DNA from 3 places in the Fervidobacterium islandicum genome. Region 2 is predicted to be linked to each of the others. Evidence: riboswitches for the same ligand, from Rfam matches in the RefSeq annotation. Region 2 holds a riboswitch; each other region holds the start of a gene.

Region 1 (5,136 bases), 850 kb from region 2:
CCCACGGGAACTTCACCACCCGAACACCGAGATTTTTCAAATAGTTCTCTTTAAAAGAAATCTTACCCCTGTCGCCTTCTATAATCGCACCCGCATGTCCCATTCTCTTACCTTCCGGTGCGTGCCTTCCTGCAAAGAATGCCACTATGTTTTTAGGTTCAAAACCTATTTTCAAAGCATGTTCAACACCCCTTATCTCGTCTTCCCCACCAATTTCTCCAATAAGCAGTACCTTATCGTAACCCATCGATTTCAGCACTTCGAACGCTTCGGCAACATTTGTACCAACTATGGGATCCCCACCCAACCCAAGTGCGATTGAGACACCTGGACCTTCGGAAAGGTGCTTTGCTGTTTCATACATCAAAGTTCCACTGCGGGAAATGATGGCAACTGAACCTGGTGCAAAGTACTTTTCTGGCATTATTCCGACTTTGAACCTTTCTTTAGGATGAATTACACCAGGACAGTTTGGACCTATAAGAATTACTCCTTTGCTCTTTGCTATACTAACCATCCTTATTGAATCATGAATCGGAACGTGTTCGGTGATTACAACGATCTTTTTCACCCCGTTTTCAACAGCATCGTTGAAAGCTTCAAGTACGTACTGGGCAGGAACGAAAAATATTGCTGTGTCAATATGGTCAGGAAATTGCGAGAGGCTTTGGTAAACTCTTACCTTTTCAATTTCTCTTACTAACCGATTCTTACTCACAACACAGTTAACCTTTGTGCCGTATTCAATCATCTTTTTTAAATGAAAACTACCGTACCTTCCAGTCCCACCGTACACACAAACTCTGTCATTTGCTGAGAACATGGACCATCCCACCTTTTCTTAAACTCTCGATGAGTTCTTTCATATCGCTCACAGTTGGGATGTTATATCCTTCAAGCATTTTCCTTGCGAGCAATTCGTTGTTACCGGAAAGCCTGATAAGTAAAGTAAAATCAGGATTTTGCTTCTTAAAATTTATAATTCCCTTGGCTATTTCAACACAATCAGTAATTCCACCGAATATGTTAAGAACGGCACAATTCGTAATTTCCTTAACTTTATTCAAAGCGTTGTAAACACTCTCAGCAGTTGCTCCACCACCTATGTCACAGAAATTCGCTGGTCTAAATCCATGCTCAACGAGGGCATCAAGTGTCGCCATTACAATCCCAGCACCGCAACCGATAACACCAACACCACCTTCGTGTAATTTGACAAACGAACTTTCCGGCATCTCTTCATCTAACCATAGCTGTCTGAACAGAGCACTATCGTCTACGTGGAATACGGCATCAAGCGCTATAAATTCACCATCCTTTACAACGAACGGATTAATCTCAAGAAGCGTTAAATCGTATCTTACGAATACATCTTTCAACTTGAGAATCAGCTTTCTTAACTCCGCAGGGAAATCCTCTGGATTGTTGCTTTTTATAATCCTATCTGGATACTTTTGCGAATATTCTTCTACATCTATCCCGCCTTCCGGTGCAAAAACGATAACGATATCTCTGATGTTCCTATCGATTGAAATAGAAAGGTACATTTCTTTTTCGTGCGGGATAAATTCTTCCACGAGAACCCCATAAGGTCTTTCCCCTTTGATTTCCATCTGGGAGATTTTGACAATTTCTTCGAAAGACTCTTCTAAGTTTTTGACGATTTTAACTCCACCAGCTTTCATGCGCCCACCGACGAGTACCTGCGCTTTCAAAACCTGTGGAAATCCAAGCAGGGAAAGTCTTTCAGAAAAGCCACTCAAGTTTTCTAAGATATCTTCCCTTGTTATCAAAACACCGCTTGGTATCCTGACGCCTTCCGCTTTCAGAACCCGTTTTGCCAAATACTCGTGCACCTTCATCTCATCAACCTCCCCTTTAAAAATTCAAAGAAAAATTCCCCCAAAAATCTGCGGTTTTTGGGGTGCCCATCCCTTAAAGGCAGGTCTCCCGACTCGTGTATCATCCTACTCCCTGCGCCTTCCCAGCTTTGCAGCCAGTGGCATATTGCAGGTTTCGTCCACACTCACGGTGGCCCGACCGTCCCGGATTTTCACCGGAGTTCCCTTTTAAGCTTACGCACCTTTAAGGGTAGGGGATATTCATTTTTCAACTATATCATAATTGAAAACACACTCTGTTTCAAGAAAGAAAAAATCGTCCAAAGTTATCTGCATGGTTAATTAGATATACCTTTCACCTTTTTTCTTCATTATACACCTTTTTGCTAACTTTCGATTTCTGAAAAATTTCGTGTAAAATTCATATCTGTACAAAGTCTACTCTTTTATGATATAATAAGTTAAACCTAATTTACTTTAGGAGGTGGGCGAATGAAGAGCTTAGGGGAGGTTTTGATACAACGAGGTCCATTTTCCGAGATAGTTATTGGTAATTCTGCAATTGTTCGGGCAATGCTTGAAAGTGGTGTTAAAGTGGTCACCTCGTATCCTGGCTCTCCCACGCCAGAAATAGCGGAAGCGATCAATTCTATACCTAAAGACAAAAATCCTCTTTACTTTGAATTTTCAACAAACGAGAAAGTAGCACTCGAATTGGCATTTGGAGCGGCGGTGAATGGATATACATCGTGCGTGTTCTTTAAAAGTGTAGGAATGAACGTTGTTGCGGATTCGTTTGTCCAGCTCAGTATGATGGAAATTCCCGGCGGGATGGTAATTGTAACCGGCGATGATCCAGGAGCGAACAGTTCACAAAACGAACAGGACAACAGGCACTACGCAAGGCTCTCATACACACCTATCTTCGAACCGAAGGATGCGCAGGAAGTCTATGAGATGTTCAAAAAGGCTGTGGAATACTCAAGAAAGCTGCGTTCTCCCGTTGTTCTTCGCTTGACAACCCACACCGCACACTTTAAACAGAAGGTCAGTTTTGGAGTTTACGAACCATCCCCAACTGGTGAACCTCTCTTCGATCCAAACGCCAACGGACCTTACATCCCAATAGCGCAGAACGTACCTGTAATGAAAAGAAGGGCACTTGAGAAACTCCTAAGGTGGCAGGAGATATCTGAAAATTACGCTTTCTTGCAAGGTAATGGGAGCGACGTTGGTATCATAACCGCTGGGCTTCCTTATCTTTCGTTACTGGATGTTCTTGGTGAAAGCGCAAAGAAGGTTGATATATTAAGGCTGGGAATGGTTTACCCACTCCCCAGAAAAGCGATTTCGGAATTTCTCAGAAAGCACAAGGTAGTGAAAATCCTTGAAGAACTCGATAATTTTATAGAAGAAAAGGTGAAAGCCATCGCCTATGAGGAAAGAATTGACGTCGAGATAGTTGGGAAAACCGATATTGAGGACTGGATAGGTGAATACACGCCTGAGAAGGTTTACTCTGTTATGTCCAAATTCTCACCTGAGCTGGTAAGGAAAGTTGAAAAGCCAGTAAAGTTCGTTCGTGTTGTCAACCGCCCACCTCAGCTTTGTCCAGGCTGCGGTCACAGGCCGGTCTTTTACGTTTTATCGAAACTTTTAAGGGAGAAGGATATTTCTGTGGCGGATATAGGTTGTCATACGCTGGGATTTTTGGAGCCGTACAAGGTTGGTCAAATCCTGCTGTCCATGGGGCATTCAACCGGTACTGCTTCCGGTTTGAGTATGTTCAATAAAGATAGGAAAGTTGTGGCATTCCTTGGTGATTCAACGTTCTTCCACGCCGGATTGCCTGGAATTATCAACGCTGTCTTTAACAAACACAACTTTACACTCGTTGTGATGGAGAACGGAACAACGGCGATGACAGGCCATCAAGACCATCCTGGAAAAGCTATTAAAATAAGGCAGATACTTGAAGCCATAGGGGTTAAACACATCTGGGAAGTTGACACGTACCAGCAAGATAAACTCGAAGAAATCCTAAAGACTGCGCTCGAAACACCGGAATTCAACGTGGTAATAGCCAAGCATCCATGTATGTTGAAATTCACAAGGGAAAGGCGGAGAAAAGGCATTATAAAAGTACCGCAGATGAAGGTAACGAACAGATGCACACTAGCTGGTGTTTGTATCACGAAATTCGCATGTCCTTCGTTCCAAAGAGCCGATGATGGAAGCATCTTTGTTCACGAAGACCTATGCATCGGTGATGGTTCTTGTATGGTTGTCTGTCCATCAGGCGCTTTGGAATTTGAAAAGATTGAAACAGGTGGTGGTGCAAAATGACGAAATTCACTGCGTTCAATATCTTTTTAATCGGTGTCGGTGGTCAAGGTATCGGATTGTTGAGCGAGATACTTATCCGTGCGATAGATTACAGTGGTCAAAGGTGTATCGGTGTTGACACGCATGGTTTAGCACAAAGAGGAGGCGTTGTTTCGTCGCATATTAAGATTGGCGATGTAAATTCTCCGCTCGTTCTACCGGGCGATGTGAATTTAGCACTCGCACTTGAAAGACACGAAGCCGCTCGTGCTCTGAACTATCTGAAAGATAATGGAATACTTGTCTATTACAACACATCCTGGCAACCACTACCAGTGAGGCTTGGTAAAGAACCAGAGATAAAAGAGGAAGAAATCGAAAGCACAGCAAGGCAGAGGAATATATCAGTTTTCAAAGTCAAATACGCTCTTCCCGATTCAAGAATGCAGAACATCGCATTACTCGGTGTTGTTGCGAAAAATAACTTAGTTCCCGGTGTAGAACCAAAACACTATTTGATGGCAATGGAGGATCTAATGAGTGAACGCGTCTATAGTGCAAACAAAGAAATTTTTGAGAGTATTTTGGAGGCGAGATAGTTATGGAAAAGAAAAGCGAGATTTCGATTGTATTGAGTGGTGCCGCAGGGCAAGGTATTCAAGCGGTTGAGCATATTCTGACAAGAGTTGCAAAAGATTCTGGATTTCATGTGTTTGCAACAAAAGAGTACATGTCACGAGTTCGAGGAGGTAACAACTCAACCGAGATACGTATCTCTTCCCAACCAGTGAAAGCCTACGTCGATAGAATAGACATTCTCGTACCGCTAAACGACAACGCCATAGAGAGGTTAAGAAGCCGTATCACAGATGAAACGCTCATTCTTGGTGAAAAGAGGTATGTAGAGAAGGAAAAGAACTCGATAGGTCTGATGCTTGAGGAAATCGCTGAGAGTTTTGGGAACAAGATA
Region 2 (5,136 bases):
AAACTTCTACACCATTATTTTCGGGAATTAGTAAGATTGGATTGTACTCCACCGATGGCTCTTTCTCACATGAAAGAGCCTGCAGGTACTGAGCGGTGGCTATCCTGCCGTTGTTTACCGGTATAAACTTTCTTGAAATATTCTGAGATTTAAACGGAACAACATCAAGACCTTTCTTTGTAAAGTATCTGCAGAGTACCATCGCTAACGTTGATTTTCCAACATTCGACATCGTACCAAGGACCATCAGATGCACAGTCAAGCCCCCTATCGAAATTCAAATGCACTCATTTAAAAACATACCCTGCCAATAGAACAACCATCTGAGCAATCAAGCACGTACCACCGAGCACATCTCCGGTGATTCCACCTATCTTCTTCTCAGAGATCTTAGAGACTGCAAATCCCACAAGCCAAGATAAAGAAAAGCTAACTAAGAATGCAATATAGTTGGTGAATATCAGCGGAGTGAGGAACATAGAGGCATAAAGAGTATAAAACTTTTCATAGGGAAATAGCACTGCACCGAGTCCTGTTGATTTCGCTGGTTTTGAAAAGACAAGGAGCACATCCATAGCGTACCTTCCGAAAACCGAAGCGAAGATGAAGTGATACCAATTCAGAGTGGGTAAAAGTTCGTAAAAAAGTATGACATAAAGCGTGCCGTAAAAAACAGCGAATGGGCCAACGTTACCTTTGGACATTATCTCAAGGCGTCTTTCTTTGTTCGATTGGTTCAAAAAACCATCAAGCATATCGAGTAATCCATCGAAGTGGAATAGATCAAAAAAGTAAAATCCCAACGCAGTTGAAAGGAACAAAATCGGCAGTTTGAAATCGCTGAACTGTTTTGAAAGAAAATTGCCAAGCCCGTAAATAAGCCCGGGAATGTACCCGACGGCGGGGAAGTATATGGGAACACGCTTTATTCTCGCTTCCCAGCTGTCTAAGTTTTTAATTTTCACCGGTATTCTGGAAATAAAGGACAAAGACAAGGCAAGGTCTGAGACGAAATCATACAATTTTGGCTTCTCTTCCATGATTTAAACTCCCCATCTGTTGTCTTTGAATTCGTTCCAAATCTTCAAGGATTCTTCGAGTTTTTCAGCATCGAATATCTCAAAACACAAATATCTGGTTTTGAATAACGTGTCAGAAAGCAATTCGTGTACTTTTTCAAGTGTTGCAAAATCAAGCACTTCGTGGTCTTTATCACCATTGACTCCCATCATGTGGATCTCGACAACGTTGTTCAAAAATTCTTGGTCAACTGGTATTCCCAAAAAGCAATGTCCGGTGTCAAAAACCGTTCTGGAATGTTTAAAGTAGTGCTCTTTGAGATTCTCAACGCTTATCTTTGGATGATTTAACAATAATTGGAGTTCTTTGCTTTCAAAATCCCCAGTGTCAAATTCTTCAAAAGGATGCACGACGTAGTTTTCGATTTCAAAGTTGTTTTCGAGGTATTTGAAAGCTTCGAAAACATTCGAAAGTGAATCAGTTGGCAGATGTGCGGTGTATTTTATACCCGTTTGCCTTGCGATCTCAAAGAGATAGTCTTTCTCTTTTTCAAGCAAATTGAACGTATCTTCGTCCCAAGTGTAGACGAGTAATTCGACAAACTGAATTGTTCTGAAGTTGCGAGTTATGTATTCGACATTTTCGTAGTAGGTACCCGGTATTATCCACGATGTTGTACCGATAAGTTGTTTTTCCAAATTTGTATGCACGAGCCCATCTCCTGTAGGCAGATTTTTTACTTAATTCTGATTTCTATCCCGGCCACAACAAGGTAAACTTCGCTTGCAAGTTTAGCTAACTTTGCATTCGTTTTGCCGAGTGTTTCCGCAAATTCCCTGGCTAATTTGTTTTCCGGTATTATTCCCCAGCCAACTTCGTTCGTAACAATAATAACTTCCGTTCTCATGGAAGCGAGAGTTTCAATGAATTTCCCAAGGTGCTCTTGTACGTTCACTTCGTAATAGTAAAGGTTACCGAGGTAAGTTGTGAGGCACTCAAAGACAACAACGTCGTACCTTCCGTCTATTGTTCGCAAGACTCGACTTACTTCCACGGGCTCTTCGTACGTATCAAAAAGGTTTCTTCTTTCCTCTTGGTGTCTTCTTATACGCTCTTTCATCTCCTCATCGAACGGTACACCCGTTGCCAAAAACGCACGGGTTTGGTATTTTAAAGCTTTATTCAATGCAACTGTACTTTTGCCTGACTTAATTCCACCTGTAACGAGTATCAAATGTTATCACTACCTTTAGAAACACCTGCACTCTCAAATGTTGCCATCTCTCTTATCATCTTGATAGCAGCCTCGATTAGAAAGATGGAGAGTGCGGCCCCAGTTCCCTCGCCAAGCCTCATATCAAGGTCGAGTATAGGCCTGAGTCCCATTTCATCGAGCAATATTTTGTGCCCCTTTACCATCGATTTGTGGCCAGCGAAGACAAAACCAGTCACTTTTGGGTTCATCTTCCATGCAATTAGCAAGCCTGCCGTTGTGGGAAAACCGTCCACAATCACAGGGATCTTGTGCTCTGTAGCTTCGAGAATGAAACCAGCCATCTCACCCATGCAAAATCCTCCGACTTTGTGAAGGATATCGATTGGATCTTCTTTTTTTGGATTATTAACTTCCAAAGCTCTTACTACCGCTTGTTTTTTTCTTTCTAAACCTTCACTGTCAAGAGGAGTGCCAATATCGAGAATTTCATCAATCGAAAAACCGAAAGCAGCAGCGATTGCGGTGGCGGTGGTAGTATTCCCTATCCCCATATCACCTACCACAAGCAGATCAGCACCTTCCTTAATTGCGTTTCGTGCTATCTTTCGCCCGAGTTCCAAGCTAGTATTTGCTTGTTCTATCGTCATTGCTGGTCCTTTTGTGAAATCCGCTGTGCCGTATCCAACTTTTGCGTTTATGAATTTCGGGTGAGCGATGTCAAAATCTCCATCCACACCCGCATCGACTACGTAAACATCCGCTCCTACGTGTCTTCCAAAGACGTTTATCGCCGCACCACCGTTTAGGAAATTGAGAACCATCTGATAGGTAACCTCTTTTGGATATGCGGAAACGCCGTTTTGAACTACCCCATGATCCGAAGCAAAGACGTAAACACGCTTATCTTTAGGCAGGTCCGGAATGACTTTGTTTTGGATAATCCCCATCTTCAAAGCGATTTCTTCCAAATAACCAAGACTTCCAACAGGTTTTGTGAGGTTGTTTAAACGTGAAATAATCTGTTCTCTGATACTAACATCCATAACGCAAGTCCCCCTTTTTTCTTAAGAATAAACAAAAAGCTTCCCAAATGACCCGAGTCATTGGGAATTGCATACCTGCAAGATCGGTCTCCCGGCTTGTGGATCGTCCTACTCTTCGCGCCTTCCCAGCCAAACGGCCAGTGGCATAGATGCGAATTTCGTCCCCACTCACGGTTGCTGGGCAGCCTCGGACTTTCACCGAAGTTCCCGGCATCATGCAGGCTGAATCTATTCATTTTTCATTTTTATTATTCTATCACATATATGTGGAAAGACAAAGTTCTTTTTTCATCATATGTTGTCCAAAAAACAAGAAAAATCTCTCTTTTATCATCGGGAAGGATGAATGATAAGTTATACTTGAAAGTACTTCGTGTTATAATTGAAAAGTGAAGCATTATTACAGAAAAAAGGAGGTTGAGGTGGAGATGAAGGCTCTAAAACGTGTATTTGATTTAGTACTCGTAGGAGTGTTATTTTTGCTTTTGATTACTCTCTTGGGCTCGTGTAATAAACAGTCCACACTTCGCATTTACAATTGGGCGGATTACATTCCAGAAGAAGTAATTGAACAATTTGAAAAGGAGTACAACTGCAAGATCATCTACGACACCTACGCTTCGAACGAAGAGATGTTCGCAAAAATCAAAGCGGGCGGAACTGGGTACGATATCGTCTTTCCTTCTGGTGATCACGTGAAGATGATGATAAACGAAGGGCTGTTAGAAAAGCTCGACTTGAACAAAGTCCCAAACTTCAAGAACATTGACCCGCTTGTATTAGCGAAAACAACGTACGATCCAAACCACGAGTATTCCGTGCCTTACATGATGGGAACTACTGGCTTAATAGTTAATAAGAAATATCTCAAAGACTACGAAAAATCCTGGAGCATATACGAACGTTCGGATTTAAAAGGCAAGATGACGCTTCTTGATGATATGCGTGAGGTCTTCGGAGCAGCGTTGAAATACCTCGGCTATTCTGTAAACACGACAAATCCAGAAGAGATAGAAAAAGCTAAACAAGTGATACTTAAATGGAAAGAAAACATCGTAAAGTTCGATGCAACTACGTATGCGCAAGGTGTTGTAAATGGCGAATTCTGGGTCGTGCACGGCTATCCAGAAAACGTCTTCCAGCTCATCCCCGAAGAGGAACGGGAGAATTTCGAATTCTTCGTTCCTAAAGAAGGCGGAACACTCTGGATCGATAATATGGTTATATTAAAAGATGCCAAGAATAAAGAACTTGCGTACAAGTTTATCGACTTCATCTTAAGACCGGAAATTGCTGCAAAAATCTCCGATTATTTAATGATCCCATCTCCTATAACAGATGCTGCAAAATATCAACAAGTAGAACCACTCTACACACTGAATCAACTAGAAAATTGCGAAATAATAGATTACATAGGAGAATACATTGATCTCTACAACAAAGCTTGGGAAGAGATAATAAAGTGAACAAAATGCTAACATTAAAACGGGGCTTGTGAAAAGCCCCGTTTTTTATACTCAGTCCGGTAGCACAAAATGAGACTGCTTATTGTAGAATTGTAGTAGAATCTGAAAACACTCCAGAAACACTCCAGAGGTGGTTGGATGATTAAAATTTTTAAAGAACAGGTCGAATCAGCTGTTAAGGTGTACGAGTTAGCCAGTGAACTTCAGAATATTGAAAAAGCACTAAAGAAGGTGAGAAACACTTTCCCAGACTTTACCGTCCAATCTGTACTTGTTAAGGTTGCGGTTGTGAACTCACTTTACAACACAAATATCTTTCGAGTATACGATGTCGCGCATCATATTTCAGAACTTATCGCACAAGATGGCATTGTTATTGAACCTGAATTTG
Region 3 (5,136 bases), 950 kb from region 2:
AATTTTTAGTTCTATTCTTTACGCATACGTTTTATCACAATAAGAGGAAAAATCAAGAGTCTCTATTTTAAACTGCCGTTCTTAAACTTGAGCAAGAAGAACATGAACGGAGCACCTATTAGTGCTGTGATGATACCTACAGGTATTTCAACAGGATTCAGTAACGTCCTTGCCAGCGTGTCACAGACGGACATAAGCATACCACCTATGAGTATGGTGGCCAATAAGTTCTTACTGTGTTTCGGTCCTGCTACAATACGTGCCATATGTGGGACTATAAGCCCGACAAAACCGATGATTCCTGTTTTGGAAACAAAGGCTGCAGTAACAAATGAGCCAAGTAGATAGAAGAGCCATTTTAATGCTTCTACGTTGATTCCCAAACTTTTTGCTTCTTTCTCACCAAGGGTCATCACATCTAAACGTGTGCTCAATGCAAATGAAAGCAGTACAAGTACTCCAAGAGAAATCGAAGGTACTATCAAATCATGAAACGTTATTCCAGAAAATGTTCCATAAAGCCATACATGTCCGCTCACAAGTGTCTTGTTTGCTATGTTTAAAAGCAACATACTTCCAGCAGAAAACAATGTGCTAACAAGCACACCGCTCAAGACAAGGTGAACTGTTGGAACGACGCTTCCTTTTTTTGCTAAAACAATGGAAAGTGTAGATGCAACCAGGGCGAAGATAAAGCTCATCGTTGGAATGCTGACATGTGCTATTGAGTTCACAATGAAATATATAGCCAGAAGAGCTCCAAAGCTTGCGCCTGCTGAAGTGCCAATAAGATAAGGATCAACAAGAGGGTTTTTCATGATAGCTTGGAATATGTTACCGACCAAGGAAAGAGCTATGCCTGTCAAGGTAGCCATGAGAACTCTCGGCAATCTTAGGTTGAAAATTAAGTACCTTTCGGAAGTTTCTTCGCCGATTAGTTTGAATAACCTTATCGGACTTACGTAAACTGTTCCAAAGGATAAGTTTAATAAAAAAACGATAACAAAAATGACAGGGAGCAGATACCTCCCTGTCGATTTTAACCAGCGAATCAGCTTTTGCAAGAATTACTTACCTCCGTAGAAGAAGTTGTAGAATACTTCAAGATAATCGAAAAGATGCGGAGCAGCTTGGCTTACTTCACTGCCATCAACAATAAAGACTTTCCCAGTTTTTACAGCTTTCAAGCTTTTCATTATTGAATGGTTTTTTACAGCCTGTTCAACTTGCTTTGGATCTCCGTATGCGCCAATAATTATGATATCCGGATCTTCTTTTACGAGCCATTCCCAGCTTACCGATAACCATCCATTGTTTCCGCTGTAAGGTGCCGCGATATTTCGTCCACCGGCGATAACGATTAGTTCGTTCATATAGGAACCGGTTCCTGCGGTCCACAATTCTTTTACCTTGTCATCTGGAACAGTTATTGTGAAAAATACCGTGGGTCTTTTTTCCAATGGGATTTTCGAAGTTTTTTGTCCCATCTCGGTCATCTTTTGCCGGAGCTGATTTACAAGCTTATCGGCTTTCTCTTTAACGTTGAAGATCGCTCCCAACTGTCCAACAGCCTTTATTATATCGGTCAATGTGTTTGCATTGAGAACGTAAGCTGTCAACTTTGCTTTTTCTAACTTTTCTACTTCAGGAAACTGAAAACCACCGAACATTATAACGAGATCAGGCCTTAACGAGTAGATCTTTTCAATGTTGAGAGGGACCATATTACCGATGTTTTCTGCCTTCTGATAACTATCCCAAGCGGTGACACCTATAATGCGATTTTCTAATCCGAGTGCTTGTAAGTATCTTGTTGCGCTTGGTGCAGCGGAGACAACCCTCCTTGGTGGCATCGGAATGTTTACGATCCTTCCAGCGTCATCAACAACAGCGATCGCAAGTGACAGGACCGACGCAAGAAGCACGACAGCCAGTACAACTTTCCTGAAAGAACCTGAATCCAAAAGCTTCACCATACTAAGACACCCTCCCTCTTTGCAAAAATTTATCGCCATCCCCAGGCTACGTGGTGGATGGCAACCTTCCTCTGCATGCCAGGTCTCCCGACTCACGGATCATCCTACTCCCTGCACCTTCCCAGCTCCAACTGAGCCAGTGGCTTTCTGCAGGTTTCGTCCCCGCTCACGGTGGCGGCCCCGTGCCGGATTTTCACCGGACTTCCCTTAAACATGCAAAGGGAGGTTTATTTGACTTTTTCCTATATTATACACGAACAATCCAAAATCAACAACCACAATTTTTACTGACTTTACCCCTTTAATAATTTCTAACGGCTTTATTTCCGGGCTTCAAACCCACTTTTCTTAAGTAGAATACGTTAAACAAAGAGTATGCTCCTGTTATCAGAAGGATTATATCGGAGAGTGATAATTCATTCGGTCTTTCTCCAAACAAGAGATTCACAAATGAAATCAAATATCCCAAGAGAACATAACTGGCAGCTATGGTGAAAAGCACACTACCAACATAAAGGTGAGCTATTCTAAAAGAGTAAGACGTACTCCCAAATTCTCGAAAGGCAGTCAAAAAAATCAAGGTGAATGAGAAAATCACGAGCGAAAAGATGAAATCACCTCTTATTATGTACATTAAGAATGTCAGGAGTGAGAGGAAAAGCTCTAATCCTAAAATCTTATTCAGGCTTCTCATAAAATCACCCTTCCAATGCTGTAAACTATCAGAGATAGGATGTACGAAATGGATAAGCTATAAATCACGGCCAATAACGTGTATTTCCAGCTGTTTGTCTCGCTTTTGATTGCAGCGAGCGTTGCAAAACACGGCATATAACCGAGAACGAACACCATCAACGTTGCACCTATTACAGCATCAATTGATATATTTGCTACATTTTGGTAAAACTGCGAAAGTGACGATACGATAACCTCCTTAGCAACACCTCCAAAGATAAGGGATGCAACAATTTGCCAGGAGAACCCCAAAGGAGCGAATAAAGGTTGGAGGAACTTTCCAACTGTAGCAACAAAACTTCTCTCTATATCTCCATTGGCTGGAAAATAACTAAGCGCCCAAATAACAACACTAGCGACAAAGATGATCGTTCCTGCTTTCTCTAAAAAGTGCTTTCCTCTATTCCAGACGTACGTTAAAACGTTTGAAAGTTTTGGAAACCTGTACCTTGGTAGTTCCATAACAAGTGGAACCGCCTGGCCTTTGAGTATGAATTTGTTCACTAACCTTGAAGAGACTGCTGTAAGTAATAAGCTCAGAACGTATATGGCAAAGAATGCCTCAGCTTTATGGTTAGGGAATGCGATGCTAACAATCAGCAAGTAAACAGGGATTCTTGCACTACAGCTTATAAATGGAGAAACCAGTATTGTGGTTATTCTTTCTCTCTCGTCCGCTAGTCCGCGAGCTGCCATAACTGTGCTGACATTACATCCAAATCCTAACAGAAGTGTCATAAATGATCTCCCCGTAAGTCTGAGTGAGTACATGAGCCTATCAACGAGAAAGGCTATACGTGGGAGATAACCGCTTTCTTCCATAATACCAAGTGCGAAAAACAGTGCGAATATGCTCGGAACAAATGCTAAGACACTTCCAACTCCATTTATAATTCCTTGAGATACTAGCGATGTCAGTAATGTATCACTACCCACGGCATTTGCCAGTTTCTCGAAAAGGTATTCAAGAAGACCTACGAGAGGTTCGGAGACTTTAAATGTGAAGTTAAATGCAAGATACATAAGTGATATGAATATTGGGATACCTATAAACTTATGTGTTAAAACGTGATCAAGCGCTTCCGTGACACCAAGTACTTCTTCATTTCTCTTTATAGCCAGTTGAACAACATTTGAAATGTATTGGTATTTAACCAAAGGAATCTCGGTTTTCATATCGGGCGATATGCTATTCAAAATCTCATTTGCGCATTCCTTTTTGACAAAGTCATGGGCAAATTTATCACCTTCGATTATTTTTACCGCCATAAAGCGTTTGTTGAATTGTTCAGTCACACACTGCTCAAGTGACCTTATTTTTTCTTCGATCTCCTTTCCATAATCAAGCATTAGAGGTCTTGTTTGCTTTTTAAACACACTTATTATTTTTTCTTTGAGTTCCTCGATACCTTCGCCCGTATGAGCGGACGTGAGCACCACAGGAACTCGCAAATACGTTTCCAATGTGTTTTTATCTATCTTTATTCCATTCTTCTTCGCTTCATCGATGGCATTAAATACGGCAATGACGTTTAAACCCAATTCAACAGCTTCCAGTAACAGATATATCCCTTGCTCTGGACTCATGCTGTCTATAATAACCACTGTCACGTTTGGAGGAGAAAAAATCAAGTAATCTCGTGTAACTTTCTCGTCAACAGACGTTGCCGTCAAACTATATACCCCGGGTAGGTCAACAAAATGGAGTGTGTAGTCACCAAAAACAGTGGCACCTTCTATTCGGCTCACAGTGACACCCGGCCAGTTGGCTACATACTGACGTGCACCAACCAGCTTGTTAAATAAACTGGTCTTTCCAACGTTTGGATTCCCAAGCAATCCCACGGTGATAATCATTTGTGATCACCCTTTGTATTATCCTCCAAGTTCTTTAAATTTCCAGAATACTCGGATGTATTTCCATTTCGAGTATCGACTTGGCCTTGTTGATTTTGATGAACAGCTTTGACTAATATTTTCGATAGCTTTCCGAAACCTATATCGAATGTGCCAAGGGTGGTGACAACCTTCCTGTTTGGCAAAAGCGTTACTGTTGTTCCTTTTGTTATGCCAATTCTTGAAAGCCACCTGTGGATTCCAAATCCACCTACAATTTCATTAACGACGTATTGGCCGGGAACAGCATGTGAAAGAGGAAATACCGAATCGGTGAGTAAGTCGACCTCGACAAGTTCTGCTTCTGACTGTCTTAAACTGATAATTTTATTGAAGACCTTGTACATCCTTGGATCACCCATTGGTGCGCTCTTAATTACAGTTACTTTCACGCCAGGTAGAATTCCTATCGCTCTAAGTTTAGGAGATATATCGGAATCTCTAACGTGTTTTACAACAGTACTTGCACCAACGGGGACTTCAGACAATTTCACAAAGCTCACCTCTCTGAAAATTCGACAGATTCGCA

Evidence for each region. Region 2 has a riboswitch for cobalamin ahead of cobT (nicotinate-nucleotide--dimethylbenzimidazole phosphoribosyltransferase). Riboswitches for the same ligand answer to the same signal wherever they lie in the genome.
Region 1: linked by a shared signal. The riboswitch ahead of NA23_RS01825 (ATP-grasp domain-containing protein) and the one ahead of cobT (nicotinate-nucleotide--dimethylbenzimidazole phosphoribosyltransferase) in region 2 are both predicted to bind cobalamin.
Region 3: linked by a shared signal. The riboswitch ahead of NA23_RS03900 (ABC transporter substrate-binding protein) and the one ahead of cobT (nicotinate-nucleotide--dimethylbenzimidazole phosphoribosyltransferase) in region 2 are both predicted to bind cobalamin.

Annotation. Positions count from the first base shown of each region.
Region 1 is NZ_CP014334.2:386,555-391,690, reverse strand. It holds gene NA23_RS01830 (succinate--CoA ligase subunit alpha) at 1-823, opposite strand, end outside; gene NA23_RS01825 (ATP-grasp domain-containing protein) at 807-1,862, opposite strand; cobalamin riboswitch at 1,924-2,102, opposite strand; gene NA23_RS01820 (thiamine pyrophosphate-dependent enzyme) at 2,334-4,187, shown strand; gene NA23_RS01815 (2-oxoacid:acceptor oxidoreductase family protein) at 4,184-4,765, shown strand; gene NA23_RS01810 (2-oxoacid:acceptor oxidoreductase subunit alpha) at 4,768-5,136, shown strand, end outside.
Region 2 is NZ_CP014334.2:1,773,071-1,778,206, reverse strand. It holds gene NA23_RS08560 (nucleotide-binding protein) at 1-247, opposite strand, end outside; gene NA23_RS08555 (adenosylcobinamide-GDP ribazoletransferase) at 288-1,040, opposite strand; gene cbiR (cobamide remodeling phosphodiesterase CbiR) at 1,044-1,730, opposite strand; gene NA23_RS08545 (bifunctional adenosylcobinamide kinase/adenosylcobinamide-phosphate guanylyltransferase) at 1,757-2,254, opposite strand; gene cobT (nicotinate-nucleotide--dimethylbenzimidazole phosphoribosyltransferase) at 2,251-3,279, opposite strand; cobalamin riboswitch at 3,344-3,512, opposite strand; gene NA23_RS08535 (extracellular solute-binding protein) at 3,708-4,745, shown strand; gene NA23_RS08530 (hypothetical protein) at 4,884-5,136, shown strand, end outside.
Region 3 is NZ_CP014334.2:827,565-832,700, reverse strand. It holds gene NA23_RS03905 (FecCD family ABC transporter permease) at 63-1,064, opposite strand; gene NA23_RS03900 (ABC transporter substrate-binding protein) at 1,068-1,976, opposite strand; cobalamin riboswitch at 2,037-2,207, opposite strand; gene NA23_RS03895 (hypothetical protein) at 2,278-2,670, opposite strand; gene feoB (ferrous iron transport protein B) at 2,667-4,568, opposite strand; gene NA23_RS03885 (FeoA family protein) at 4,565-5,101, opposite strand.